DNA from 3 places in the Hafnia paralvei genome. Region 2 is predicted to be linked to each of the others. Evidence: riboswitches for the same ligand, from Rfam matches in the RefSeq annotation. Region 2 holds a riboswitch; each other region holds the start of a gene.
What was found. A riboswitch is a leader RNA that binds a small molecule or an ion and turns the genes downstream of it on or off. The one in region 2 is predicted to bind cobalamin.
Positions count from the first base shown of each region.

Region 1: linked by a shared signal. The riboswitch ahead of K9N75_RS05070 (cobyrinic acid a,c-diamide synthase CobB) and the one ahead of btuB (TonB-dependent vitamin B12 receptor BtuB) in region 2 are both predicted to bind cobalamin.
Region 3: linked by a shared signal. The riboswitch ahead of cbiF (cobalt-precorrin-4 C(11)-methyltransferase) and the one ahead of btuB (TonB-dependent vitamin B12 receptor BtuB) in region 2 are both predicted to bind cobalamin.

Region 1 is NZ_CP083737.1:1,112,994-1,123,185, forward strand. It holds gene K9N75_RS05060 (Dps family protein) at 1-362, opposite strand, end outside; gene cobD (threonine-phosphate decarboxylase CobD) at 672-1,751, opposite strand; cobalamin riboswitch at 1,955-2,147, shown strand; gene K9N75_RS05070 (cobyrinic acid a,c-diamide synthase CobB) at 2,322-3,686, shown strand; gene cbiB (adenosylcobinamide-phosphate synthase CbiB) at 3,686-4,639, shown strand; gene K9N75_RS05080 (cobalt-precorrin-8 methylmutase) at 4,689-5,333, shown strand; gene cbiD (cobalt-precorrin-5B (C(1))-methyltransferase CbiD) at 5,330-6,493, shown strand; gene K9N75_RS05090 (cobalt-precorrin-7 (C(5))-methyltransferase) at 6,490-7,092, shown strand; gene K9N75_RS05095 (decarboxylating cobalt-precorrin-6B (C(15))-methyltransferase) at 7,082-7,651, shown strand; gene K9N75_RS05100 (cobalt-precorrin-4 methyltransferase) at 7,644-8,417, shown strand; gene K9N75_RS05105 (cobalt-precorrin 5A hydrolase) at 8,398-9,507, shown strand; gene K9N75_RS05110 (precorrin-3B C(17)-methyltransferase) at 9,507-10,192, shown strand, end outside.
Region 2 is NZ_CP083737.1:126,388-136,579, forward strand. It holds gene fabR (HTH-type transcriptional repressor FabR) at 1-136, shown strand, start outside; gene K9N75_RS00595 (YijD family membrane protein) at 158-547, shown strand; gene trmA (tRNA (uridine(54)-C5)-methyltransferase TrmA) at 641-1,744, opposite strand; cobalamin riboswitch at 1,865-2,059, shown strand; gene btuB (TonB-dependent vitamin B12 receptor BtuB) at 2,124-4,028, shown strand; gene murI (glutamate racemase) at 3,973-4,833, shown strand; rRNA gene K9N75_RS00615 (16S ribosomal RNA) at 5,259-6,801, shown strand; tRNA gene K9N75_RS00620 (tRNA-Glu) at 6,940-7,015, shown strand; rRNA gene K9N75_RS00625 (23S ribosomal RNA) at 7,265-10,173, shown strand.
Region 3 is NZ_CP083737.1:2,145,168-2,155,359, reverse strand. It holds gene prfA (peptide chain release factor 1) at 1-78, opposite strand, end outside; gene hemA (glutamyl-tRNA reductase) at 116-1,393, opposite strand; gene lolB (lipoprotein insertase outer membrane protein LolB) at 1,639-2,259, shown strand; gene ispE (4-(cytidine 5'-diphospho)-2-C-methyl-D-erythritol kinase) at 2,256-3,128, shown strand; gene prs (ribose-phosphate diphosphokinase) at 3,436-4,383, shown strand; gene ychH (stress-induced protein YchH) at 4,596-4,868, opposite strand; gene pth (aminoacyl-tRNA hydrolase) at 5,183-5,773, shown strand; gene ychF (redox-regulated ATPase YchF) at 5,908-6,999, shown strand; gene cbiG (cobalt-precorrin 5A hydrolase) at 7,262-8,338, opposite strand; partial or broken gene cbiF (cobalt-precorrin-4 C(11)-methyltransferase) at 8,319-8,576, opposite strand; cobalamin riboswitch at 8,786-8,979, opposite strand; gene pocR (transcriptional regulator PocR) at 9,341-10,192, opposite strand, start outside.

The DNA of each region.
Region 1 (10,192 bases), 990 kb from region 2:
GGTTCAACGTACTCAGCATTATTATCTTTAATACGCTGCATTTTAGAGATCTGTCCGATTGAATGCAGGGTCATGCCGCCCACTTTACGTACGCGCTCGGCAATATCATCCGTCATTGCGAATAGCTCTGCGCCTTGCTCGTCCAGTAGCAGATGATAATCGCGGAAATGTGGACCGCTCATATGCCAGTGGAAGTTTTTAGTTTTCAAATAAAGCGCATAGATATCAGCAAGAATGGCATTCATTGCACCACTGATTTCTTTGGTTGCCTCAGCGCCCAAATCGCTTGGGGTTGCCAGAGGAATGAATTGACGTTTTTTAGCGTCACCGACTTTGCTTTTGTCCAATTTTGGTGTGCTCATCTTCATCTCCTAAGGGTATTGATAGATTCACCACTCGCAGTCTAGTCACTGTTTGGTACGGAATCAGTATAGATCATCCTCACAAAATTAGAGCTCAATATGTATGACAATTAGCGCCATTCCTGTACCTGAATCTGTACACTTTGACATGCTTTTCCCTTAGCACCCGCCTCTCAGAACGATCCGCAGTAATCTCATTTTCGGATAATACGGGGGAATTTTTTATACGGAGCTTATCTATGAAACCCGTTTTCGCTGCCTTCTCTCCAACCTTGAATTAATTCACTACACGAAGCAGGGTAGCGGGCTTCAGCCATCCGATAAAATCTGCGTTAATGCGGCAATCAGACGATCGTTATCCCGTGAATTCTTGATCGCCACACGATAATAATCTGCGCTAAGCCCCGGATAATTGGCGCAATGGCGAATCAAAATATGGTGCTCTAACAGCGCCTGCTGCAGGTTAATGCGACTATTGGTGCAGCGTACAAAAAGATAGTTCGCCGTAGGAGGCCACACTTTGAGCTGCGGCAATGCTTCCAATGCCGCGAGCATTCTTGGCTGCTCTTCTGCCAGCCAGCGATGGGTTGCGGCGATGTAATCCACATCATCCAGAATAATTTCGCCCGCTAACGCAGCAAACGCGTTGATAGTCCATGGTTCGCGCTGTTGTTTCATCCGCGTGACTAGCGGCGCATTGGCGCTCACCAAATAGCCTAAGCGTAGGCCAGGAATAGCGAAAAATTTGGTCAGAGAACGCAGCACATAGAGATGAGGATATTGAGCTAATAAAGGGATGAAGCCTGATTCAGTCGGTATAAAATCAAGAAAAGCCTCATCTAAAATCAACGCAATATTCATCTGCTGGCAACGGTCAGCTATCGCCATCAACAAGCTTTTATCCACCAGCAAGCCGGTCGGATTATTGGGCGTGCATAAAAATAGGCAATCAAGATCCGGAGTTAATGCTTCAAGCAAGCGCTCATCGGGTTGAAACCCCTCTTCTTCGAGCAGAGCATAATCGACAATCTTGCAGCCAATTCGCATTAATGCGCGTCGATATTCGGCGAAACCGGGGGTAAGCAACAGTGCTTTAGCAGGTTGGAGTTGATTGACCAACGCAAATATGAGTTCGGTTTCTCCATTGCCAGCCATCACCCATTCATCAGGACAATCATGATGTCGAGCCAGCGCTGCGTGTAGTTCACGGTATTCTACGTCGGGGTATTTTTCTGCTACTGCCATCTGGTTGATGATGGCGTGCTTAAGGGATTCAGGCATGCCTAATGGATTGATGTTGGCGCTGAAATCAATAATGGCGTGAGGAGAAACGCCTAGAGTGAGTGCGGTTTCTAAAATGTTTCCGCCGTGCTGGCTGCTAATGGCCATAGATATTCTCGCTTCCTGAATAACGACGATATGTTAACCCATTTACTGTTTATTCTCGGTTTTTGTTGATCTCACAGTGGGTATCTCTATGTCTAATGATTTACCTTGTATACCCAGCATACTTCAAGTTGCCTTTTTATTGGCTGTGTTCATTTGCCGCCTCAATGCAACTCGAATGACTAGGGTATATCCCAGATTACAAAATGAAACTAAGACATACAGGTTTTTGACGTTCCGTAAGGACGTCAGGAAGGAGGTGCGTATTCCAATACAATTCCTCCGCAGCCCCCGCTGCTGTGATGCCGACGAACCCACAAGATGCCACTGAACGATATCGGGAAGGTGTGGGTAAGGATGACGCTAAGCCAGAAGACCAGCCTGTAAGCCCAATTGATTGATCGCTGTTGCGTGATTTTATTCGGGTATTTCTATTAATTTCAGCTCCTTCGGTGGGAAGTGAGTTGTCATTGTTTCCCTGCATGTCGCCGCATAGGCGGCGGTGCAGCGTGCTGCTATGACAACGCAAAGCCCATCCATCAGGATGGGCTTTTTTGTTAGGTAGACGAATTGATGAAGGCATTTCTGATTGGCGGAACCGGTAGCGGCTGTGGCAAAACCACGCTGACCCTCGGACTGCTGCGGGCATTTACCCGCCGCGGTTTAAAGGTTCAGCCGTATAAAGTTGGGCCCGACTACATTGATACTGGGTGGCACAGCGCTGTCTCCGGTGTTGCATCACGCAATCTGGATGCCTTCATGTTGCCTGCGTCTACGCTCAATTGGCTGTATAACCAACATATGCAGGCCGCTGATATTGCGGTGATAGAAGGTGTGATGGGGCTGTACGACGGCTTCGGCACCGATCCCAACTATTGCAGCAGTGCTGGTATGGCGAAACAGCTTGGCTGTCCCGTGATCTTGCTGATCGATGGCAAAGCCGTTTCTACCTCGGCGGCAGCAACGGTGCTGGGATTTTGCCATTTCGATCCTGAAGTGCGTATCGCTGGCGTTATCGTTAACCGAGTTAACAGTGAACCCCATTATCAGTTGTTAAAACAAGCCATTGAGAAATATACCCAAGTCCCCGTTCTCGGTCGCATTCCCTCGTTGCCTAACGTCAGTCTGCCCGAGCGCCATCTAGGTTTAATCACCGCCCACGAACAGCATGACATGGATGAACAGTGGAACACGCTGGCTGACCACCTCGAACAACATATCGATCTTGATCGTCTACTGGCGCTGAGTAACGTTGAGCCGGCCACCAATGCCAGCGCACCCAGTTTACCTGCATCTGAATCAGGCCGTGGTTTAACTATGGCTTTAGCCGATGACGAAGCCTTCCACTTTTACTATCCCGATAATTTACAGTTGCTTGAGCAAATCGGTGTCAACATCGTGCGCTTTAGCCCGCTGCGAGACGCTGCTCTGCCCGAATGCCAGATGGTTTATATCGGTGGTGGCTATCCTGAATTACATGCTGAAACGCTAACGAAAAATCACGCTATGCGTCAGTCATTGCGTGACGCACATCAGCGCGGCGTGGCTATCTATGCGGAATGCGGTGGGCTGATGTATCTCGGCACTAGCCTGAAAGATCAAAATGGAAATACACACGAGATGACCGGTATTTTTGCCGGCGAAAGTCGAATGGAAGGGCGGCTCAAGCGATTTGGCTACTGTCAGGCCACGGCGCAGCAAGACACCGTGCTGGCGGCACGAGGGGAAACTCTGCGCGGCCATGAATTTCATTACTCGGATTTTCACGCAGATATTCCGTGTGCGTTCCAGTTTGAAAAACAGCGCGATGGCGTCACGTTACAACGCTGGCAGGGAGGCTACCAGCGAGGGAATACGTTGGCGAGTTATCTGCACGTGCACTTTTATCAGAGACCGGAAATGCTGAAGCACTGGCTAGAACGAGGGAGAGCCCTGTGATCAGTTTCTCCGCCTGCCTAGTGGCGTATCTGCTGGATTTACGTTTAGGCGATCCACCCACGTGGCCGCACCCGGTGCGTTGGATCGGCAATTTTATTACCTTTCTCCAAGGCCGGATCCGAGCGTTCTGTCACACCACAACCTCTCTCTATATAGGAGGCGCTTGCCTGTGGCTGATTGTGGTTGGGGTGAGTTGGGGGGCGACCTACGCGCTGCTTGCGTTTCTAACCCAGATTAACCCTTGGCTTAGCTGGGCTGCACAGGTGTGGATTATCTACACCCTATTGGCGGGACGCTGCTTAAGCGACGCGGCGATGGCCGTCTATGTGGCACTTCAAAACGGTTCGCTGGAAGAGTGCCGCCGTCAGCTCTCCTACATCGTCGGGCGTGATACGTCTGAATTGGATCGTCCACAAGTGACTCGTGCGGTAGTTGAAACGGTGGCTGAAAACAGCGTTGACGGCGTGATTGCGCCGCTTTTTTTCCTGTTTATTGGCGGTGTCCCGCTGATGATGGCTTACAAAGCGGTTAACACCCTCGACTCGATGGTGGGTTACCGCACGGAGAAATATCGCGCTATCGGCTGTGTGTCTGCGCGCATGGATGATCTTGCCAATCTGATTCCTGCTCGTTTGAGCTGGCTGTTGCTAAGCCTTGCCGCCCGCTTGCTGTGCCTTAACGGTAAACAGGCGTTCAAAATTGGCTGGCGCGATCGGTATCTGCATAAAAGTCCGAACTGCGCATGGTCTGAAGCCACGGTGGCTGGTGCGCTGGGTATTCGCCTTGGCGGACCCAATAAATACTTTGGTGAGCTCGTAGATAAACCGTGGATCGGCGATGAAGAACGCGAGATCGATATTCAGGATATTCGCTTGAGCATCCGTCTGATGATGACGGCTTCCGCGCTGGCATTAGCGCTCTTTGCGCTAGTCAGATGGCTGATTGTGATGTGAGACTTTTTAAAAAGGCGGGTAGGGCATGACGAATAACTCAGGGTTGACCATGGACTACAACAAAAATCCCCAAAACATCGAGCAACAGAGCTTTGAAATTATCTCGCAGATTATTGCCGAAGAGCGCCCTAGCTATCGCTTTGTCGATGAAATCCAAGAAAAAATCATCAAGCGAACTATCCATACCAGCGCTGATTTTGAATGGTTGGATATTCTGCATTTCTCACCTGACGTACTAAGTCGAATTACTCAGGCGCTGCGCAACGGCTGCACGATTTATACCGACACCACGATGGCGCTATCTGGCATCAATAAAACACAGCTGGAACGCTTAGGTTGTCAGTGGAAGTGCTACATCGCAGACCCCCGCGCTGTAGATATCGCTAAAACGCAGGGCATCACTCGTTCGATGGCTGCGGTGGATTTAGCGGCGCAAGAATCGGGTGAAAAGCTGTTTGTGTTTGGTAATGCGCCTACCGCGTTGTTTCGGTTGCTCGAACTGTATCAGCAGGGCGTGATGACGCCAGCGGCGGTGATCGGTGTTCCGGTCGGTTTTGTTGGTGCCGCGGAATCTAAACAGGCGCTGGCGGAAAGCCATGTGCCTAACATCGCTGCGCTAGGGCGCAAAGGGGGCAGCAATATTGCCGCTGCAATTGTTAACGCCATTCTGTATCACATGAGAGATGCGCAATGAGTGAAAACGGGCTGGATACGCTGTGGCATAACGGCAAAAGCTATCGCAAGGGCTACACCACCGGTTCTTGTGCTACGGCAGCGGCTAAAGTGGCGGCGTTGATGGCGCTACGTCAGCAGGTGATTAATCAGGTTTCGATTGTGACCCCTTCTGGCATCACGTTACGGCTAAACGTTGAACAACCGCTCATCTGCGGGCAGCAAGCCAGTGCGGCTATACGCAAAGACGGCGGAGATGACGTTGATGCAACCCATGGAATGTTGATTTTTGCGCAGGTCGCACTTAATGACAGCGGCAGCATTACCATCGGCGGTGGTGAAGGGGTCGGTACCGTTACGCGTAAGGGGATTGGGCTACCTATCGGTAGCGCGGCAATAAACCGTACACCGCGACAAACTATTGAGCAGGCGGTGCGTGAAGTCATAGGTCCCGAACGCGGCGCTGATATCGTGATTTTCGCCCCTGAGGGTGAGGAGCGGGCGCAAAAAACCTATAACGGGCGGTTAGGCATTCTGGGGGGAATTTCGATTATCGGCACCACCGGCATTGTGACCCCAATGTCGGAAGAGAGCTGGAAACGTTCACTGGCTCTTGAATTGGAAATGAAGCGCGCTCAGGGCATGACAAGTGTGATTTTGGTGCCGGGTAACCACGGCGAACGCTTCGTGCAGGAACATATGCAAATTGACGCTGAGCGCGTGGTGACTATGAGTAATTTCGTTGGCTATATGCTGCAAGAGGCACAGCGACTGGGATTCCAGCGCGTAGTGCTGGTGGGGCATTTAGGCAAACTGATCAAAGTCGCAGCGGGGATTTTTCATACCCACAGCCATATTGCCGATGGGCGGATGGAAACACTGGTTGCTCGATTGGCGTTGTTGGGGGCCCCGCATGAATTTCTGCGCGCGGTCTTTGAATGCAGCACGACGGAAGCTGCAATGGAGCTGATTGAACAGCAGGGTTGGCAGGCTGTTTATGATGATATTGCACAGGCCATTGGTGAACGGGTGAAACAAATGCTGCGTTTTGCTCCACAACCTTTTTGCTGCGATGTGGTGCTGTTTTCATTCGACAACGTTGTGCTCGGAAGTAACCGTCCAATCAGCGAGATTGTGTCAGCGCTCCACACACAAATGACCTACGAAAAGGAGTCGTTATGATTCACATAGTTGGTATGGGGCCAGGAGATCTGGATTACATCACCCCGCTAGCGCTGCGTTTAATTGCGCAAGCCGATGTGTTGGTCGGCTGGCCGCGTCATTTAGCGTCGTGTGCTGATTTCCAAGGAGAAAAACGCTCAATTGGCACCGATCTGGCTAAAGCTGCGGCGTGGCTACAATGCAATGCCGATCGCAATATCGTAGTGTTGGCGTCGGGCGATCCGATGCTATTCGGTATCGGTAAACGGCTATCGCAAGATCTCGAACCGGCTAAGATCCGGATCGTACCGGGAATTAGCTCGATTCAGTATCTCTTCTCGCAGATTGCCATCGATATGAATGACATCTACATCACCAGCAGCCACGGAAAAAAGCCTGATTTCAATTTCATCTTGCAGCACGACAAAGTGGCAATGGTCACGGATTTGCATATTGGCCCTTATCAGATCGCCCAAGAGATCCTCCTCCGCGGACAAAAGCGCACGCTGGTTATCGGCGAGAACCTGACTTATCCCGATGAATGTATCCATATCTTGCCGCCTGAAAAGGTACAGCAAGCGTATGCCATGAACGTAGTGGTGATCCTCAATGAAAGATGATCTATTTTTGCGCGGCCATAAAGTGCCGATGACCAAAGAGGAAGTCCGTCTAGCGGCGCTGGAGCGTCTGAACCTGCCAACGGCGAAACGCCTGATTGATGTAGGCGCGGGAACCGGCAGTGTTTCCCTAGAAGCCGCTTTACGTTACCCCGATTTACAGATTACCGCCATCGAACGTAACCCCGTAGCGCTGGCGCTGATCGCTGACAACTGCCGCCATTTCGGTTGTCCCAATATAGCGATTGTTGATGCTGATGCACCGCTGCCGCTAGACGTACGCGCTGATGCGATATTTATCGGCGGTAGCGGAGGAAACCTTGCTGACATTATCGACTGGTCATTAGGGCTGCTTAACGACGGCGGTAGTCTGGTGATGAATTTCATTCTATTGGAAAACTATCAACAGGCATTCAGTCAGCTACAAAACCGCGCTGTTACCGAGCTAGAAAGCAGCCTGATTCAGGTATCCCGTCTCACCGCCTTGGGCAGCGGACACTATTTCAAACCGAACAATCCGACTTACTTGATTTCCTGCCGTAAGGAGCAAACCCATGGTTGAGCCTATCGACCCTTCACAGGTCTATTTCATCGGCGCAGGGCCGGGCGATCCTGAGCTGATTACGCTGAAAGGGCACCGTATTTTGTCACAGGCCGATGTTGTGATTTATGCCGGATCGCTGATTAATCACGATCTGCTGAACTACTGTAAGCCGCAGGCGCAGTGTCACGACAGCGCAGGTTTAAATCTCCAACAGATTATCGATCTGATGGTGCAGGGGGTACGTGCAGGAAAACGAGTAGTGCGTTTACAGACCGGTGATTTGTCACTGTACGGCTCTATCCGTGAACAGGGCGAAGAGTTGGGTAAGCTGGGCATCGGGTTTAGCTCAGTGCCGGGCGTTAGCTCGTTTTTAGGTGCGGCTTCGCAGCTTGGCGTGGAATACACAGTACCAGAGGTTTCGCAAAGCTTAGTGATCACGCGAATGTCGGGGCGAACGCCAACGCCAGCACGTGAGTCGTTGGAGTCGTTTGCTGCTCATCAAACCTCGATGGCTATTTTTCTATCGGTTCAGGAAATCGAAGACGTTGTTCAGCGCCTGATCGACGGTGGCTACCCAGCCACAACGCCGGTGGCCGTTGTGTATAAAGCGACGTGGCCGGATCACCAAACGGTGCGTGGCACCTTGGAGAATATTGCCCCACGAGTGCGTGATGCGGGTATTCGCAAAACTGCGCTGATTTTAGTTGGCGCATTTTTAGGTGATGAATACCACTATTCCAAGCTGTACGACGCGGGTTTTAGCCATGAATACCGTCAGGCCTGAGGCAACGAAGCTGAATTCGCTAGCGTTGTTTTGCCTGACGCCGGGCGGCGTTCGCTTGGCGCAACGCCTACAGCCGATGTTGCCGCAGATATCGCTACACAGTGAGAGTTTCACTAGTGAAAAACTTGCAGTGTCCGGATTCAGTACGTTTGACGGATCTTTTGCCGCCAGTATGGCTCAGGCATTCACGCGTTTTGATGCGCTGGTGGTCATTGGCGCGACCGGCATCGTGGTACGGGTGCTGGCTCCGCTGCTGCAAGACAAATTGCAAGATCCTGCGGTTGTGGTGCTCGATGAGCGGGGCCAGCATGCAATTAGCCTGTTGTCTGGGCATCTGGGCGGAGCTAATCGGCTAGCGCGACAAATCGCCGCGCTGATAGAGGCAGAACCGGTGATAACGACCGCCACCGATGTTAACGAGGTCGCCGCGCTGGATATGCTAGCGCAGAAGCTCGACGCGCAGCTGGCTGATTTTCGTCAGGGAGTGAAACGCGTCAACCAGATGCTGGTGAGTGGCGATCGTGTTGGTCTATGGATTGATCCGATGTTCGACGAGCATGTGAGTGAGCAAGATCGGCGCGGATTTATGGTGGTTGACGATCTGGCGGCGCTGCCGGATCTCACGGCTTTGGTGTGTATTTCGTGGCAGGCAAATTTGCCGCCGTTGACGCTGCCCGTTTTCAAACTTGTGCCGAAGCGTGTGGTGCTGGGCGTGGGGTGCCGTCGAGATACACCTTTTGCCACGGTACATCATCTGCTGTTGCAGCAACTGACCTTGTTAAACATCGATCCGTTAGCGTTTCGCGCAATCGGCAGTATTACTCTCAAACAGGATGAGGCCGCGCTGCAACAGCTTGCGCAGCGTTATGCGGTGCCCTTTCACCTGTTTACTCCCGATGCGCTTCGTGAGCATGAACACCGTTTTCCGTGTTCCGAATTTGTACGTAAGACCGTGGGCGTGGGGTGTGTTTCACAGCCTGCGGCGTGGCTGCTGCTTGAGAAATATGGCGGCGGAAAATTCGTTGGAGAAACGCTGCGTGAACAGGGCGTAACTCTCACCTTAGCCTTAACTCTTCAGGAAACTTTCTGATGTTATATGTAATCGGCATTGGGCCGGGCAGTCAGTCCATGATGACGCTAGAAGCCATCGAAGCGATCCGTGACGCGGACATTATCGTGGGCTACAAAACTTACACCCATCTGGTAAAGGCGTTGACCACCGATAAAGAGGTGATCAAAACCGGCATGTGCAAAGAGATTGAGCGTTGCCAAGAAGCCTTGAACTTAGCGGTTGAGGGTAAAAAAGTTGCGCTGATCAGCAGCGGCGATGCCGGCATTTATGGCATGGCGGGATTGATTCTTGAGCTGGTCACTAAGCAAAAACTGGAGGTCGAAGTAAAGCTTATCGCGGGTGTTACCGCCAGCACCGCAGCGGCTTCTTTGCTAGGCGCGCCGCTGATGCATGATTTTTGCCATATCAGCCTAAGCGATCTGTTAACGCCGTGGCCGGTCATCGAACAGCGGGTGATTGCCGCTGCGCAGGCCGATTTCGTGGTCTGTTTCTACAACCCTCGCAGTCGTGGTCGCGCAGAACATCTCTCCCGCGCTTTTGATCTGATGCGTCCTTATGTCGCTGCGAGCACTCCCGTTGGCGTGGTGAAAGCGGCGGGACGTAAGAAGCAGGAAAAATGGATCACTACCTTTGGTGAGATGGATTTCGAAAACGTTGATATGACCAGTTTGGTGATTGTGGGGAACAAGACCACCTATTGTCA
Region 2 (10,192 bases):
GTTGGAAGAACGTTTAGTGTTGCAATTGCGGATGATTTCCAAGGGCGCTTATTATTGGTACCGCCGTGAGCAAGAAAAAGCACATATAGCGCATTTACATGAAAATGTCGGGCAGCAGGCTCAGCCTCAGGAATAAATTTAAAGCATAGGGTTGGTCATGATCAAAAGTCGTTTGGATGTGGGAACATTAGTTCTGTCTTTGGTTGCTGGGCTTTCTATCAGCGGTTCCTTTGCCGCATTATTTAGCTCTGTCGTGCCGTTTTCGGTGTTTCCGCTGTTAGCGCTGGTTTTATCTGTTTATTGCCTGCATCAGCGCTATCTGAACTGCTCAATGCCTGAAGGCATGCCGGTTCTCTCTTCTTCATGTTTTTTGCTTGGCCTACTGATGTATAGCGCCATTGTGCGTGTAGAGTATCCAGAAATCGGCTCCAACTTTATGCCAACTATCCTGTGTATTGTTTTGGTCTTTTGGATTGCCTATCGCATCAAGGCATTCAAGAAAAATGCCGAGCCGGATAGTGACAAAGACTTCCACGATCCTGAGTGACATCCGCGTAATAGCCGCAGATGATTTATAGATGACTTATATAAGAAAGGCAGCCGTTTGGCTGCCTTTTTGCATTCAATGATGGGCCTGAAATTAACGACGCTTTTCCAGCAATACGCCACATTCCATATGATGGGTGTATGGGAACTGATCGAACAACGCTAAGCGTTTTACCTGATGGGTTTCGTGCAGCGTTTCCAAATTGGCACTCAGCGTTTCAGGGTTGCAGGAGATATACAGAATGCGCGGATAGGCCTGCACCATACGTAATGTATCGTCATCTAAGCCGCTGCGCGGTGGATCAACAAAAATGGTTTCACACTGGTAGCTTTTTAGGTCAATGCCCTCCAAGCGTTTAAATTCGCGCACACCGTTCATTGCCTGAGTAAAGTCTTCAGCCGCCATGCGAATGATCTGTACGTTATCAATGTGGTTGGCGGAAATATTAAACTGTGCAGCCGCGACAGAAGGCTTAGCAATTTCGGTGGCTAATACGCGGTTAAAATTACGCGCCAGTGCAAGAGAGAAGTTGCCGTTACCACAGTACAGTTCCAGCAGATCGCCCTTAGAATCCTTCGTGACGTCTAGTGCCCATTCGAGCATTTTGATGTTCACCGCGGCATTAGGCTGAGTAAAGCTATTTTCTACCTGACGATAGACCATGTCGCGACCGGCAACCGGCAGGCACTCATCGACATAATCCTGATCTAAACAGATTTTGGTTTTGGTCGCTCGGCCAATCAGCTGTATGTCAAAACCTTGAGTCCGCAGGCGATCGCGTAGCGCTTCGGCCTGTGCTTTCCATTCCTCATCCAGCTTGCGGTGATAAAGAAGAGAAACCACGACTTTATTGTTCATCGTCGACAGATAGTCGATCTGGAACAGTTTAAAGCGCAAAACCTGATTTGGACGCAGTTCATCCATCATGACGGTCATCAAACGGTTGATCAGTTCACTTGCTGCTGGGAACTGATCAACACGAATTCGCTGCTTCGTCTGCTGATCGAACATGATGTGGTAAAGATCGGACTCATCATGCCATACGCGAAACTCGGCGCGCATACGGTAATGGCTGGCCGGTGAGCGAAATGCCTCGATCTCAGGCGCCGCAAACGGGGTCATCATGTTGGCCAGTCGGGTGATCTTCTCCGTGAGTTGGGCATCATATTGATCGGTTGGCAGCGTATTCGGGGTCATGGCATTTCTCACTAGCGTAATAATAGAGGGGCGATTGTAGGCGATGGAATAATGATGTCCAGCTCTGTGACTTATTCTATCTCGTCATCATAGAAGTCTAGACATCTGAATAGGTTTTCACTTAGCATGGCGGCCCGGTCTCCAGTGGAGAGTGAAAAGGGAATCCGGTTTGAATCCGGAGCTGACGCGCAGCGGTATGGGGAAGTCACGGCGATATTTTGACACTGTCATTGCAGATGGGAAGTCATCGCCCGGTGCGTATTGGAAGATACGCAAATCCTAAGCCCGAAGACCTGCCGGAATACGTCGCTTCACGTGGTTTTCGCGAATTAACGCCACGGCTCGCGGCATCCTGCCAATTAAGTTTGGATGCTTTTGCATGACTATAAAAAAAAATGCGCTGATGGCAGCTTTGTCTGTCACCGCTTTCTCCGGTTGGGCGCAAGATACTTCTGACACACGTTCTGATTCATCTGCAAATAGTAATGATGATGTAGTCGTAACCGCCTCACGCTTTGCTCAACCGGTATCAACCGTGTTGGCACCGACGGATATTGTCACCCGAGACGATATCGACCGTTGGCAGGCTAAAACACTAAACGATGTTATGCGCCGCTTACCCGGTGTGGATATCGTGCAGAATGGCGGGATGGGGCAGAGTTCAACAATGTATATCCGTGGCACCAGTGCGAGTCAGGTCTTAGTGCTGGTGGATGGTATTCCTGTTGCGCGCCCAGGGATTTCAAATACTGCTGATTTCAACCAAATCCCAATTTCTTTGGTTCAACGAGTTGAGTATATAAGAGGGCCTCGCTCGGCGGTGTATGGTTCTGGTGCTATGGGTGGCGTAATCAACGTGATTACACAAACAGACAAAGAAGGCGCGCAGATCAATGCTGGTGTGGGGTCCAAAGGGTTCCAGCAGTACGACGGCAGTGTTCGTCAGAAAGTGAGTGATAATACTAAAGTCACTTTGGCTGGTTCTTATGAAAGCACCAAGGGTTTTAATGTGCAGCCGGGCTCAACCTATGCGCCAGATCGTGACGATGACGGCTACCGTAACAAAACCTTCTGGGGAGGCGTAGACCACCAATTTAGCAACGAGCTTTCTGGTTTTGCCCGTGGTTACGGGTACACCAATAACAGTGATTATGACTTAGGTAGCCCGCCATTCACGCCAGCCTATAGTGCTAATGAAGGTCAAACCTACAACCATACCTATGATGCCGGACTACGCTTTTTGTCGGGTGCATATTCTTCTCAACTGACAGGTAGTTATCAGAAGGTTAAAGATTACAATTACAGCAGTGAATATGGTCGCTACCATGATGGTTCCACCCTTGACGATATGGATCAGCGTAATATCCAGTGGGGTAATACCTATAGTCTCGAACACGGGCAAATCAGTGCTGGCGTGGATTGGCAGCAGCAGCGTCTCACGTCTTCTGACACGAGTAAGTCTGATATCTACAAACGCGACAACACGGGGCTATACCTCAGCGGTCAGCAAAAGCTAGGGGACGTCACGGTGGAAGCCTCCGGGCGTGAAGATAAAGATGAACAGTTTGGCTGGCATGGTACATGGCAAACCGCGGCCGGTTGGGAGTTCACGCCAGGTTATAGAACTACCCTATCTTATGGCACCGGATTCTTGGCTCCATCCCTTGGGCAGCAGTTTGGATCAACACGTTTTAACATTGATTCCAATCCAAATCTGAAACCAGAAGCCTCCAAGCAATGGGAAGCTGGGCTCGAAGGGTTAACGGGGCCGCTTGACTGGCGGTTATCGGCGTATCATTACAAAATAGAGAATCTGATTACTTACTATAGTGCGCCTAATGCCAATGCAGGCAGCTATGACAATATCGATTCTGCAACCATTAAAGGTGTGGAGTGGACAGGAAGTATCGATACCGGCATTTTTACCCATCAGGTAACCTTGCAGTACATGGATCCACGCAATGACAAAACGGATGAGGTATTAGCGCGTCGCGCGAAGCGACAGGCAAAATATCAGCTCGATTGGACGATGTTTAACGTTGATATGGACGTTTCATACCAATATTATGGGCGCCGTTATGACAATAACACTTCGAAGTACAACACCACACAGCAGGTGTTGCCAAGTTACAGCACAGTTGATATTTCTGCTTCCTATCCGGTTACGTCTCATCTCACAGTTCGTGGTAGAATCGCCAACCTGTTAGATAAAGATTATGAAACGGCTTATGGCTACCAAACCGCAGGTAGAGAATATTATCTCACCGGTAGTTACACCTTCTAATGATGTAGCGACTGCCAAACCTACTGCGCTAGTTTTCGATTCCGGCGTGGGTGGGTTATCTGTATATCAGGAGATCCGCAGTTTGCTGCCGGATCTCCATTACATCTATGCATTCGACAATCAGGGATTCCCCTATGGGGAAAAAGATGAGGCGTTCATTATCGAGCGTGTCGTCAAAACCGTTGCCGAAGTGCAAAAGCGCCATCCTCTCTCTATTGTCATCATCGCGTGCAACACGGCGAGTACTATTACGCTTCCCGCATTGCGTGAGCGTTTTAGCTTTCCGATTGTGGGTGTGGTGCCAGCGATTAAACCCGCAGCGAAGTTAACACGTAATGGCGTTGTCGGACTCTTGGCAACCAAGGCGACGGTGCAGCGTTCATACACTCACGATCTCATCGCCCGCTTTGCGACAGACTGTGATATCAAAATGCTTGGCTCTTCTGAGCTGGTGGTACTCGCTGAAGCGAAGTTACATGGTGAAGTGATTGATCATGCCGTATTGAAGAAAATTCTACGCCCATGGCTGTCAATGGCAGAGCCGCCAGACACTGTAGTTTTAGGATGCACACATTTTCCTTTACTGCGCGAGGAGTTGGCTGCGGTACTGCCCGATGGAACACGGTTGGTCGATTCTGGTGTCGCTATTGCTCGCCGAGTTGCTTGGCTGATTGCAAACCAAGAAAATACATTGAGTACAGAAGATGATGTGGCATATGCCACGAAAACGAATAGCGATACTGAGGCACTTTTGCCCGTATTGCACCGTATGGGCTTCTCAGAGCTACGAGAATTGAGTATTTAGTCTCCAAATTTACGGTTTCTGATGAAAACTTGCGCGGTTGAAAAGTTTTTTGTAATTAGGGGTTGTCAGCCGTTCAGAAGTCCCTATAATGCGCCACCACTGACCGGGAACAACGACGCAAACGTCGCTCGGTGAGGAAGAGAAAAGCGTCGCTAACTAGCGAAATTCTGAAAAGAAAAAGGCTTGACTCTTCAGGAGGAAAGCGTAATATGCACCTCCCGAGTTGCTGGAACGAATGTTCGCAACTCACTGCTCTTTAACAATTTATCAGACAATCTGTGTGGGCACTCACAAGACAATATCTAACGTCCTCGGACGATAAAATATTAAAGTCTTGAAGAGTGACCAAGCAGTAATTCATTTTTGAATTATTACGAAAGTTAATTTTCGAGCATCGCTTCACGTGTTGAAGCACATCAAGCTTTTAATTGAAGAGTTTGATCATGGCTCAGATTGAACGCTGGCGGCAGGCCTAACACATGCAAGTCGAGCGGTAGCACAAGAGAGCTTGCTCTCTGGGTGACGAGCGGCGGACGGGTGAGTAATGTCTGGGAAACTGCCTGATGGAGGGGGATAACTACTGGAAACGGTAGCTAATACCGCATGACGTCTTCGGACCAAAGTGGGGGACCTTCGGGCCTCACGCCATCAGATGTGCCCAGATGGGATTAGCTAGTAGGTGGGGTAATGGCTCACCTAGGCGACGATCTCTAGCTGGTCTGAGAGGATGACCAGCCACACTGGAACTGAGACACGGTCCAGACTCCTACGGGAGGCAGCAGTGGGGAATATTGCACAATGGGCGCAAGCCTGATGCAGCCATGCCGCGTGTATGAAGAAGGCCTTCGGGTTGTAAAGTACTTTCAGCGAGGAGGAAGGCATTAAGGTTAATAACCTTGGTGATTGACGTTACTCGCAGAAGAAGCACCGGCTAACTCCGTGCCAGCAGCCGCGGTAATACGGAGGGTGCAAGCGTTAATCGGAATTACTGGGCGTAAAGCGCACGCAGGCGGTTTGTTAAGTCAGATGTGAAATCCCCGAGCTTAACTTGGGAACTGCATTTGAAACTGGCAAGCTAGAGTCTTGTAGAGGGGGGTAGAATTCCAGGTGTAGCGGTGAAATGCGTAGAGATCTGGAGGAATACCGGTGGCGAAGGCGGCCCCCTGGACAAAGACTGACGCTCAGGTGCGAAAGCGTGGGGAGCAAACAGGATTAGATACCCTGGTAGTCCACGCTGTAAACGATGTCGACTTGGAGGTTGTGCCCTTGAGGCGTGGCTTCCGGAGCTAACGCGTTAAGTCGACCGCCTGGGGAGTACGGCCGCAAGGTTAAAACTCAAATGAATTGACGGGGGCCCGCACAAGCGGTGGAGCATGTGGTTTAATTCGATGCAACGCGAAGAACCTTACCTACTCTTGACATCCAGAGAATTTGCTAGAGATAGCTTAGTGCCTTCGGGAACTCTGAGACAGGTGCTGCATGGCTGTCGTCAGCTCGTGTTGTGAAATGTTGGGTTAAGTCCCGCAACGAGCGCAACCCTTATCCTTTGTTGCCAGCGAGTAATGTCGGGAACTCAAAGGAGACTGCCGGTGATAAACCGGAGGAAGGTGGGGATGACGTCAAGTCATCATGGCCCTTACGAGTAGGGCTACACACGTGCTACAATGGCATATACAAAGAGAAGCGAACTCGCGAGAGCAAGCGGACCTCATAAAGTATGTCGTAGTCCGGATTGGAGTCTGCAACTCGACTCCATGAAGTCGGAATCGCTAGTAATCGTAGATCAGAATGCTACGGTGAATACGTTCCCGGGCCTTGTACACACCGCCCGTCACACCATGGGAGTGGGTTGCAAAAGAAGTAGGTAGCTTAACCTTCGGGAGGGCGCTTACCACTTTGTGATTCATGACTGGGGTGAAGTCGTAACAAGGTAACCGTAGGGGAACCTGCGGTTGGATCACCTCCTTACCTAAAGATAGCGTTAAGTGCAGTGTCCACACAGATTGTCTGATGAAATTAATGAGCAAGAGCACCTGTTGATGTTGTGAGTTTTAAGACTCATGCTGATACGAAACGAGAAAGTGTAAGCTTTGTCGGTATTTTCGTGTCCCCATCGTCTAGAGGCCTAGGACACTGCCCTTTCACGGCTGTAACAGGGGTTCGAATCCCCTTGGGGACGCCATTCCGATAATGAGTGAAAGACATTATCACCTGAATATCTTAAAGATGACTTGATTAAGTCGTGTTTAAGATATTGCTCTTTAACAATCTGGAACAAGCTGAAATTTGAAAGCTTAAGCCGCTGTGAGAATGACTTCGGTCAAACACTGACACAGCGAGCATTAAGCAGTCTCTCAATTTTTTGCAATCTTGAATGTTGTCTTGAACCGGTTCGTAACCGCGTTCACCAAGAGACACCTTCGGGTTGTGAGGTTAAGTGACTAAGCGTACACGGTGGATGCCTAGGCAGTCAGAGGCGATGAAGGACGTGCTAATCTGCGATAAGCGTCGGTAAGCTGATATGAAGCGTTATAACCGACGATTTCCGAATGGGGAAACCCAGTGCAATTCGTTGCACTATCGTTAAGTGAATACATAGCTTAACGAAGCGAACCAGGGGAACTGAAACATCTAAGTACCCTGAGGAAAAGAAATCAACCGAGATTCCCCTAGTAGCGGCGAGCGAACGGGGAGCAGCCCAGAACCTTAATCAGCGTATGTGTCAGAGGAACGGTCTGGAAAGTCCGGCGATACAGGGTGATAGCCCCGTACTTGAAAATGCATATGCTGTGAGTTCGATGAGTAGGGCGGGACACGTGACATCCTGTCTGAATATGGGGGGACCATCCTCCAAGGCTAAATACTCCTGACTGACCGATAGTGAACCAGTACCGTGAGGGAAAGGCGAAAAGAACCCCGGCGAGGGGAGTGAAATAGAACCTGAAACCGTGTACGTACAAGCAGTGGGAGCCTCTTTTATGGGGTGACTGCGTACCTTTTGTATAATGGGTCAGCGACTTATATTTTGTAGCAAGGTTAACCGAATAGGGGAGCCGTAGGGAAACCGAGTCTTAACTGGGCGTCAAGTTGCAAGGTATAGACCCGAAACCCGGTGATCTAGCCATGGGCAGGTTGAAGGTTGGGTAACACTAACTGGAGGACCGAACCGACTAATGTTGAAAAATTAGCGGATGACTTGTGGCTGGGGGTGAAAGGCCAATCAAACCGGGAGATAGCTGGTTCTCCCCGAAAGCTATTTAGGTAGCGCCTCGTGAACTCATCTTCGGGGGTAGAGCACTGTTTCGACTAGGGGGTCATCCCGACTTACCAACTCGATGCAAACTACGAATACCGAAGAATGTTATCACGGGAGACACACGGCGGGTGCTAACGTCCGTCGTGAAGAGGGAAACAACCCAGACCGCCAGCTAAGGTCCCAAAGTCATAGTTAAGTGGGAAACGATGTGGGAAGGCATAGACAGCCAGGATGTTGGCTTAGAAGCAGCCATCATTTAAAGAAAGCGTAATAGCTCACTGGTCGAGTCGGCCTGCGCGGAAGATGTAACGGGGCTAAACTATGCACCGAAGCTGCGGCAGCGACACTTAGGTGTTGTTGGGTAGGGGAGCGTTCTGTAAGCCTGTGAAGGTGGCCTGTGAGGGTTGCTGGAGGTATCAGAAGTGCGAATGCTGACATAAGTAACGATAAAGCGGGTGAAAAACCCGCTCGCCGGAAGACCAAGGGTTCCTGTCCAACGTTAATCGGGGCAGGGTGAGTCGACCCCTAAGGCGAGGCCGAAAGGCGTAGTCGATGGGAAACAGGTTAATATTCCTGTACTCGGTGTTACTGCGAAGGGGGGACGGAGAAGGCTAGGCTATCCGGGCGACGGTTGTCCCGGTTTAAGCGTGTAGGGGGTGTGACTTGGTAAATCCGGTCGCATATCAACCCTGAGGCGTGATGACGAGTCACTACGGTGATGAAGTAGTTGATGCCAAGCTTCCAGGAAAAGCCTCTAAGCTCTAGGTAACATTGAATCGTACCCCAAACCGACACAGGTGGTCAGGTAGAGAATACCAAGGCGCTTGAGAGAACTCGGGTGAAGGAACTAGGCAAAATGGTGCCGTAACTTCGGGAGAAGGCACGCTGGCGCGTAGGTGAAGTCCCTTGCGGATGGAGCTGAAGCCAGTCGAAGATACCAGCTGGCTGCAACTGTTTAATAAAAACACAGCACTGTGCAAACACGAAAGTGGACGTATACGGTGTGACGCCTGCCCGGTGCTGGAAGGTTAATTGATGGGGTCAGCCGCAAGGCGAAGCTCTTGATCGAAGCCCCAGTAAACGGCGGCCGTAACTATAACGGTCCTAAGGTAGCGAAATTCCTTGTCGGGTAAGTTCCGACCTGCACGAATGGCGTAATGATGGCCAGGCTGTCTCCACCCGAGACTCAGTGAAATTGAACTCGCTGTGAAGATGCAGTGTACCCGCGGCAAGACGGAAAGACCCCGTGAACCTTTACTATAGCTTGACACTGAACATTGAGCCTTGATGTGTAGGATAGGTGGGAGGCTTTGAAGTGTGGACGCCAGTCTGCATGGAGCCAACCTTGAAATACCACCCTTTAATGTTTGATGTTCTAACTCCGGTCCCTAATCGGGATTGAGGACAGTGTCTGGTGGGTAGTTTGACTGGGGCGGTCTCCTCCTAAAGAGTAACGGAGGAGCACGAAGGTTAGCTAATCACGGTCGGACATCGTGAGGTTAGTGCAATGGCATAAGCTAGCTTGACTGCGAGAGTGACGGCTCGAGCAGGTACGAAAGTAGGTCATAGTGATCCGGTGGTTCTGAATGGAAGGGCCATCGCTCAACGGATAAAAGGTACTCCGGGGATAACAGGCTGATACCGCCCAAGAGTTCATATCGACGGCGGTGTTTGGCACCTCGATGTCGGCTCATCACATCCTGGGGCTGAAGTAGGTCCCAAGGGTATGGCTGTTCGCCATTTAAAGTGGTACGCGAGCTGGGTTTAGAACGTCGTGAGACAGTTCGGTCCCTATCTGCCGTGGGCGTTGGAAGATTGAGAGGGGCTGCTCCTAGTACGAGAGGACCGGAGTGGACGCATCACTGGTGTTCGGGTTGTCATGCCAATGGCATTGCCCGGTAGCTAAATGCGGAAAAGATAAGCGCTGAAAGCATCTAAGCGCGAAACTTGCCTCGAGATGAGTCTTCCCTGAGACCTTGAGTCTCCTAAAGGAACGTTTAAGACTAAGACGTTGATAGGCTGGGTGTGTAAGCGTAGCGATACGTTGAGCTAACCAGTACTAATGATCCGTGAGGCTTAACCTTACAACACCGAAGGTGTTTT
Region 3 (10,192 bases), 2.0 Mb from region 2:
GGCATCTCCGAGGTGCGCCTGCACCTCTTCGTGACGCTCTTGTAATGCTTCTAGTTTGGCAACGATAGAAGGCTTCATTCGTGGCTATTTACCTATATGTAATAAATAAGAGGAACTAATTTTGATCCAGTCCGAGACTATCACGCAACACCTGCAATTTTTCGATGTCGCCGTTACTCGCGGCCTGCTGGAGGGATTTGGTTGGTGCATGAATCAAACGATTGGTCAGCCGATGCGCCAATTTATGGATAACGGATTCTACGTCTGCGCCCTGCGCTATCGCCGCTAAGGCTTCAGCTTCAGCTTCCGCGCGCATTTGATCGGCCTGTGAGCGATAATCTCGGATAGTCTCCACCGCGCCTTGGGCTCGTAGCCAAGCCATAAAGTTAGCACTTTCCTGCTGCACAATATGCTCAGCCTGAACGGCTGCCGCTTTACGCTGGGCAAGATTACTTTGAATAATCGAATGCAAGTCATCCACGCTATACAAATAGGCGTTGGCCAATTTGCCGACTTCCGGCTCAATATCACGCGGAACAGCGATATCCACAAACAGCATTGGCTGGTTGCGGCGAGACTTCAGCGCTCGCTCTACCATCCCCTTGCCGATAATCGGCAGTGGACTGGCCGTCGAGCTAATAATGATATCCGCTTCAGCTAAGCGTTCATCGATTTCAGGCAGCGTGATTACTTCAGCGTTAACTTCATCCGCCAACACCTGTGCGCGCTCACGTGTGCGGTTAGCAATCATCATATGCCGCACTTTATGTTCACGAAGATGACGTGCCACCAGTTCGATGGTTTCACCTGCGCCAACCAGCAACACATTTACCTGAGAAAGTGACTCAAATATTTGCCTCGCCAACGTACAGGCCGCAAAGGCGACAGATACCGCACTGGCACCAATGTCGGTTTCAGTACGTACTCGCTTAGCGACCGAGAAGGTTTTTTGGAACAGACGCTCAAGGTCAGCAGACATTGACTGCTCACGTTGAGATTCCGTATAGGCCTTTTTCACCTGACCTAAAATCTGAGGCTCACCGAGAACCAAAGAGTCCAACCCGCTGGCAACGCGCATCAGATGGCTGACGGCGTCATTATCCTGATACCAATAGAGGCTTTTGTTAACTTCATCTGGGGGAAGTTTGTGATACGCACACAGCCAGTCGACGATCTGCTTATGCAAATCTTGCTGCTGCAAATCCTCGGGCTGTTCCATGCTGAGATACAGCTCGGTGCGGTTACACGTAGACAGCACAACGCCAGCCTGCACCAGTGGCTGCTGGCGTAAGCTTTCAATAGCATGATTCAGCGTTTCGGGTGAAAACGTCACCCGCTCACGAAGTGCTACCGGCGCGGTTTTGTGATTGATTCCAAGTGCAAGCAGGCTCATGACAAATCGTCGAATAGAAAGTCTTTCATTTTGGTTTATTTATTCGGACATTCTACTTGATGCGCGAGATCAATAAAAGCCACACGAAATGGGGATGTATCTTATTGAATCAATTTCTGGGTCTTTTACCCTTAATATTTGCGATCGAACACGCAGAAAGCATTGACGCTGTCAGATAAGACCGCTAGCGTTACCCGCAATTATCATTCTCTGCACCACGCCCGAGAATCAGAACGGACAAACCAATGCAAAAATCAAAATTGCTTAAATTACTGCCGCTTAGCTGCGTTCTATTGGCCGCTTGTAACACCACTCAACATAAAGGCCCAGCGGGTAGTCCAACGGCACCACAGTGGCGCGAGCATGAATCTCAGGTACAAAAAATTGCCGAGTACCAAACTCGCGGTGCTTTTGCCTATCTTTCCGATAAGCAAAAAGTATATGCCCGCTTCTTTTGGCAACAGAGTGCACCTGAGCGCTATCGCCTGCTGTTAACCAACCCACTGGGCAGCACTGAGATGGAACTCAACGTCATCCCCGGCGTTGTTCAGCTTACCGATAACAAAGGCAAGCGTTACGTCAGCGACAACGCAGATGACATGATTCGTAAACTGACCGGTATGCAGATCCCGCTGCAAAGTCTGCGTCTATGGATGCTAGGGCTACCGGGCGATGCGACTGACTTCACCCTTGATAGCCAATATCGCTTACAAGACCTGACCTACAGCAAAGATGGCCTGACGTGGAAAGTGAACTATCTGAAGTATGATGCCGACACCCAGCCATCACTGCCAGCCCAATTGGAAATAACTCAGGGCGATCAACGCATTAAACTGAAAATGGATAATTGGACGCTGCAAAAATGATTTCGACCACCAGCATCTGGCCTGCGCCCGCCAAGCTGAATCTGTTTCTCTATATCACTGGCCGTCGTCCCGACGGCTATCATAATCTGCAGACACTGTTCCAATTTCTGGATTACAGCGATCAACTCGCCATTACGCCACGTAAAGATGGTCAGCTAAATTTGCTCACGCCGATCGACGGTGTACCTAACGACCAAAACCTGATTATTCGTGCCGCCAAACTGTTGCGAGATAACCTGCCTGAACGATTTGCCCACTGCGGCGCGGATATCGCGCTGGAAAAAGTAATCCCAATGGGTGGCGGGCTTGGTGGAGGCTCATCCGATGCGGCTACCGTACTCATCGCCTTAAACACGCTGTGGCAAGCCAATCTTAGCGATAATGAATTGGCCAAGCTCGGTTTAACGCTTGGTGCAGATGTACCTGTTTTTGTTAATGGCTTTGCATCTTTTGCAGAAGGTGTTGGGGAATTGTTACATCCCGCACATCCTGAAGAAAAATGGTATCTTGTTGCACACCCCGGCGTAAATATTCCTACCCCCGCGATCTTCGGCGATCCGGAGCTGAAAAGAGACTCTCCGGTACGGTCTTTGCAGGAACTTCTCCGCATTCCGTACGCAAATGATTGCGAACTTACCGCAAGAAAACGTTTCCGTGAGGTTGAACAGGTCATTTCATGGCTGTTACAATACGCGCCGTCGCGTCTGACTGGCACAGGTGCTTGCGTGTTTGCTGAATTTGACACCAAGTCTTCTGCCCTTCAGGTGCTTAGCAAAGCCCCCGAGTGGATCAAGGGTTTTGTTGCGCGTGGCGTTAACACTTCACCGTTACACCTTGTCCGCTCAGAGTTTATTGAGTCCGTAAAATGATTTTTACGTTTGATGTGCATCGTTCGAAACGCCTTCGGGATTTCTGATACACGTTGATAGCGCGAACTATGAGCACAATTTAGCGCAAGTAGCCACGTTTTGACTCGGCCATTTGTCTTGTTTGGCAAATGAAGAGAGCTTAGACATATTCACCGCCATTGAGGCTGTCGGTAATACGAACAGCCTTAATATCGAGGAATATTTGAGTTCTGAAACACCCGTAGGGTAATGCAGCACGCTATCACCGCCCCCTGTTTAACGTGTCTGTACTACCAACTTCTCTGGACGCAAGCCTGAGGTTCTTCTCGTGCCTGATATGAAGCTTTTTGCTGGTAACGCTACCCCGGAACTAGCACAACGTATTGCCAACCGTTTGTACACCAGCCTTGGTGACGCCGCTGTAGGTCGTTTTAGCGACGGCGAAGTGAGCGTACAAATCAACGAAAATGTACGCGGTGGTGATATTTTCATCATCCAGTCCACCTGTGCACCCACCAACGATAACCTGATGGAACTGGTTGTTATGGTTGATGCACTGCGCCGCGCTTCCGCAGGCCGCATTACCGCCGTTATTCCTTACTTTGGCTATGCCCGTCAGGATCGCCGTGTGCGTTCTGCTCGTGTGCCAATCACTGCGAAAGTGGTGGCTGACTTCTTGTCAAGCGTAGGTGTTGACCGCGTTCTTACCGTGGACCTGCATGCTGAACAGATTCAAGGCTTCTTCGACGTGCCGGTAGACAACGTATTCGGTAGCCCGATCCTGCTGGAAGATATGCTGCAACAGAATCTGGAAAACCCAATCGTGGTTTCACCAGACATCGGTGGCGTGGTTCGTGCTCGCGCAATCGCTAAGCTGCTCAACGATACTGATATGGCTATTATCGATAAACGTCGCCCTCGCGCTAACGTTTCTCAGGTTATGCATATTATTGGTGACGTTGCGGGTCGTGACTGCGTACTGGTTGACGATATGATCGATACCGGTGGCACCTTGTGTAAAGCCGCTGAAGCACTGAAAGAACGTGGTGCAAAACGTGTGTTTGCCTACGCAACCCACCCTATCTTCTCCGGCAATGCGATCGACAACATCAAAAACTCTGTTATTGATGAAATCATCGTCTGCGATACCATCCCTCTGTCTGACGAAATCAAGGCGCTGAAGAAAGTTCGCACCCTGACACTGTCTGGCATGTTGGCTGAAGCTATCCGCCGTATCAGCAATGAAGAATCTATCTCTGCAATGTTCGAACACTAAGAAACTCGTTCAACATGCAGCAAAACGGCGGAGCAATCCGCCGTTTTTTGTTTGCACTGGGTAGGACGCAAACAAAAAAACGCCGCGTTGCGAAAGCATTGCGGCGTTTTAATTTCAATCGCTTTAATATCAGTAATGGTAAGCACTAAACCTTAATAACTAACTTGTTCTTAAACACGATCTTATTATTTAACACAACCGTTTGTGAAAGGTTAAGAATGACGAGTATTACGATTACAGCGTTTATCAAAGTGGCGAACCCACCAGTAACGATCGGCGACACGTTCATGACCACCAATACGCGCGCCAACCAGCCATAACAGCGCCCCAACGAAGATACTCATTACGGCACCGTGAGAGAGAAACTGAGGTAGATTAAGCTGAGGTAACTGGGCCAGCACAGAGTAACCTACGCCTCCCACCATGGTGATTAGGCCTAACCCCATAAAAACGTTACCGAGCCTCATGGCAGTTTTACGTTTCATATATCACCTCCTCAAGTTAAAACACTTTATGTGTTACGCCTAACGGCGTTCAATCTTTCCTTATGCTTAAAGTATAGACTCATATCACGTATGGTTATTGCGCCACACATCACAATTTGTGCTTTTTCACTTATTTTTCTTTACGTTAATTTTACATAAGCTTTAACACTTTAAAGTATGTAGCTAGCTTATTATTTATCCAACCCATTATCTTCTTTTATCTCTGGGATAACCTTAGCGCCTAGTTTTTGCATTCCCGCCCCATAGGGGTAAAATGCGCGGCTGAATTTCTTCTCTGATACGTGGAACTGAACGTGACTATCAAATTAATTGTCGGCCTTGCTAATCCAGGCGCGGAGTACGCGCAAACCCGTCATAACGCAGGGGCGTGGTTCGTCGATGCACTGGCTGAGCGCAACGGCCAGTCACTGAAAGAAGAAAGCAAGTTTTATGGCTATACCGCACGCCTCAATCTGGCGGGTAATGATGTACGTCTACTGGTACCAGCCACGTTTATGAACTTAAGCGGCAAAGCGGTTGCGGCCTTAGCCACTTTCTATCGCATCCAGCCCGATGAGATTTTGGTTGCCCACGACGAGCTAGACCTTCCTCCGGGCGTTGCCAAATTAAAACTGGGCGGCGGTAACGGCGGCCATAATGGGCTAAAAGACATTCAGAGCAAACTGGGTAATAACCCAAACTTTTACCGCCTACGCATTGGCATTGGCCATCCGGGCGATAAAAACAAGGTTGTCGGCTTTGTACTAGGTAAACCTTTAGCCAGCGAACAGCCACTGATCGATGACGCTATCGACGAGGCACTGCGCTGCACCGAGGTGCTGTTGAAAGAAGGTATCGATCGCGCAATGGCTCGCATGAATGGTTTCAAAGCAACCCCTTGCTGATTACTCCACGCGCCTTTTAACGCGGGATGATTCGAGAAAAAGGCACTTTGCGTGTATAATTGGCGGATAATTTCTAATTTCTTCGACATGCTAAAATATAGCTGTTGATATTCAATAAGTTAAGGTGATAACACATGGGATTCAAATGCGGTATTGTGGGCCTGCCAAACGTTGGTAAATCCACTCTGTTCAATGCGCTGACCAAAGCGGGTATCGAAGCAGCAAACTTCCCGTTCTGTACCATTGAACCGAACACCGGCGTCGTTCCTATGCCTGATCCGCGTCTGGATAAACTGGCTGAGATCGTAAAACCACAGCGTATCCTGCCAACTACCATGGAATTCGTTGATATTGCAGGTCTGGTGAAAGGGGCATCCAAAGGTGAAGGTCTAGGTAACCAATTCCTGACTAACATCCGTGAGACCGAAGCCATTGGCCACGTTGTGCGTTGTTTTGAAAACGACAACATCATTCACGTGAATAATAAAGTCGATCCTGCTGAAGATATCGATGTTATCAACACCGAATTGGCACTGTCTGACTTAGACACCTGTGAACGCGCCATGCATCGTGTCCAGAAAAAAGCAAAAGGCGGAGATAAAGACGCAAAAGCTGAACTTGCTGCGCTCGAAAAATGCCTGCCGCAGTTGGAAAACGCCGGCATGCTGCGTGCGCTGGATTTAACTGACGAAGACAAAGCGGCTATCCGCTACCTCAGCTTCCTGACGCTAAAACCAACCATGTACATCGCTAACGTTAACGAAGACGGTTTCGAAAACAACCCATACTTAGACACCGTGCGTGAAATCGCGGCTAAAGAAGGTTCTGTCGTCGTTGCTGTGTGTGCTGCGGTTGAATCTGATATCGCTGAGCTAGACGACGCTGACCGTGATGAGTTCATGGCCGAGCTGGGTCTGGAAGAACCCGGTCTAAACCGCGTAATCCGTGCGGGTTACGAACTGCTGAATCTGCAAACTTACTTCACCGCTGGCGTGAAGGAAGTACGAGCATGGACGATCCCTGTAGGTGCGACCGCCCCACAGGCAGCAGGTAAGATCCACACCGACTTCGAAAAAGGCTTCATCCGCGCTCAAACCATCTCCTTCGATGACTTCATCACCTACAAAGGTGAACAAGGCGCGAAAGAAGCCGGCAAGATGCGTTCAGAAGGCAAAGACTACATCGTTAAAGATGGCGATGTAATGAACTTCCTGTTCAACGTCTAATTAAAATTTGTCGTCTCATGAAGTTTCATTGAACCTCATGAAGATTAACAAACCCTATAAAATCCACGCAATTGCGTGGATTTTTACTTTCATTAAACGATCGCCATTGGTAGCTACTGGCTGCCAAACAGCCCAGCTATCGAATGCATGCAACGCGATACCTCTTTGAAAGATTGCCAACACGCTGTATGACTTCTGCTACAGAGACGCACAGAGAATAAATTCTTACCACTAGACGCGCCGCCAACATGGCCAATCACCGTCAACATGAGTGCGATAATCCCAACGTGATCGTGATGCCCTGCTGGCGCAGCGTATTACCAACTAATTGACCGTCACTCATCAGCCATGCAACTGGCTGTGAAACGCAGCTATGCTCCATCTTTTGACGGACAAAGTCAGGTGCAGATAAATGTTGTCCATGCCGGTTCAGTTCGCTAGCGCTGAACAGTTCAAACGGCACCCGCCAACACTCTGCTAATTGGTGCAGTACAGGCTGATCTTTTTTAACGACGGCGCTGCCAATCGCGCGCAGTGCCATAATATCGAAGTGGTTCTCTGCCATTTGCCGTTGTAGCAATTCAACCAGCATTTGCAACGAAGTTGCATGAAGGCATCCAATGCCCGCAACCACCCGACGTGGCACCAACTTATAAACAGGAAGTGCTGTTAATTGTTCAGTTGGCAGCGGTAAGCTATCGCGCATAGTAATACACACTAAGGCGTCCAACTGCGGCAACGCATCCAGAGACTCAACGGGAGTAAATCCTCGGATATCACAGCGCTCACGTTCCACTAGCAGAGGAGCATCCCACCACAGCCCTACTTTTTGATTGCTGACCAACATTTGATTAACCACTTTCGCTGCGTGGCGAAAATCATGCATTTCAGCATCCAATTGGGTTGCCAGCGTATCCAGTGCCGCCATCTCGTTGACGTCCGTAGCGGTGGTTATCACCGGATCGGCACCTATAAGGCCTGCCAAGTAGCGGGTTAGCGCATTGGCACCCCCCAAGTGACCCGACAACAGGCTGATGACGTGTTGCCCGCCCTCATCAATAACAACCACCGCAGGATCCGTCATTTTGTCATTCACCAGCGGCGCGATGACCCTGACGGTCAGGCCAATAGCCCCGACAACCACCAGCGCCGAATACTGCTTAAATGCCTCGCGCAGAGTATCGCCAAAGCTGCCGTTAAACGGTAAAAAACCCGCCTCCATCAGCTTGTCGCTGGTGAAACAACTCAGCGGCAAATGGGTTCTCAAACGCCGCGCCAGCCGCACTCCGCCAGGAGTGAGACAAAATAGCGCGATCGATTCAGGCTTGACGATATTCATGGCTGAACCCCGCATCATAAAGTTTGGAATAGTGATATTCATCGCCGAGAAATGCCTCCACCAATATCAACGCAGTTTTATGGATCGCCGCCTGATGAACCCACTCGGCGATCTCCTCCAGAGTACCGCGAACCGTTCGCCTTTCGGCCCATGTCGCCTTGTACACCACGACAACCGGCGTATCGACGGGAAAGCCGCCGGCCGTTAAACGCTCGGCGACGCGATACATTTCCTGTATGGGAGCCCACTGAGTCACCGGCATCCGAGTCAATAAGCGGCTATAGCACCTGCGGCCAGTTCCTATGCGAATAAATGCTTGTTTGTCTGAATGTTGCATAAAAAAATCCCGCCATTTCTAGCGGGATAGGCAGGGTCATAGAGATGCATTTACGCAACGACACCGCTGCGCGCATCTGATGACAACCCGCTTCCCACCGAAGGAGTTGAAACGTTTTTACTGATATGGCTGGTCTTCTGGCTTAGCGTCATTCTCTCCCGTCACCTTCCCAATCCTGTTAGATCAGTGGTCTCGGCGGGTTCGTCAGCATCACAGCAGCGGGGGCTGCGGGGGATTTATCACCCCCTTCCCAATCGTGTCTTTTACTCAAGGACACGACATAACCATTTCAGTCACTCACATTATCTAATTTCAGTAGACTCTATTATTCATTCCTTTTTTCCGTCTGAACCACACATTTATTTTCATTATTGTCATCTGATAATTAATCATCGATAGCAAGGTTAGTAACGAATATACACCCCTACGATCGTAATAAATGGTCAACTTCATTTTTTTCAAGTGAATTTATTGCTCAGCATAACAAATAATTGCTACAAACACTGGCAATGACATATTGAAAACAATGAATTAGACAAACACTCCCGAAATAAAAAATAGTAAAAACTTGTCCTTACTTTTTTACGACTCTACTATGTATTTAAGTTTTAAAATAGATTGCCCCGTGCAAGCCACATGACACATTGATATGTGAACAGCGGCTATCACTCTACTCCCCTGCGTTCAGAGGATATTGAGCGAAATACCTGTGGCGTGACGTTATAGGCCTGACGAAACACTTTGCAAAAATAGCTGGTCTGTGAAAATCCCAGATTTTTGGCAATACTGGCAATACTCCAGTCGCTGTGTTGCAGCATCTCTTTCGCATGGATCATCCGTTGCTGATTGACCCAAGCATTAAAACCAATTCCCTGATACTTTTTAAATAATTTGCTGAAATAATAAGGGCTGAGATACACGCTAGCAGCCACATCCTCCAAACGCAGCTCTTCAGAGAGATGCGTATCAATGTAGCGTAATGCCTTCTTTATTTTACTGTCATTAGGATGAACTGGACGTATCCTACCCGGCTCTTTACTGTCTTTATTATCGTTGATAACCACGAAATTCAGATGCTTTTTAAGGCAGTTCTCAACAATCAGCTTCAGTAAATCCGCCGAGGCAATCACGCGAGAAAAATCCATCATGGGCACATTATGGAACTCATCCATCAACGCCTGATCCTGCTGCCATTGATTATCAACATTAAGAATATCAATTAAATAGACATCAGAATGGAGTCGGACCTGACCGCATAAAACAAACCCTACTAGGTGGCCTGCAATAACCAGCGGAATAGAAAAATCCGTTAGTCCGGCGTGACAGCGATAGATACAAGGTTCATTAGACTTTGACGCTTCAAAGCCACCACACCGATCGCTCATTCGACAACGGAGATGGTTAACGGGGTCTTGACGCATCAACTGGCAAAATGGCGTAAAATTGAACAGCTCGGAAATTTCTTCACCGTGAATATTCACCACCACCACGGCCAGTCCGGTTGCTTGGGCAAAATC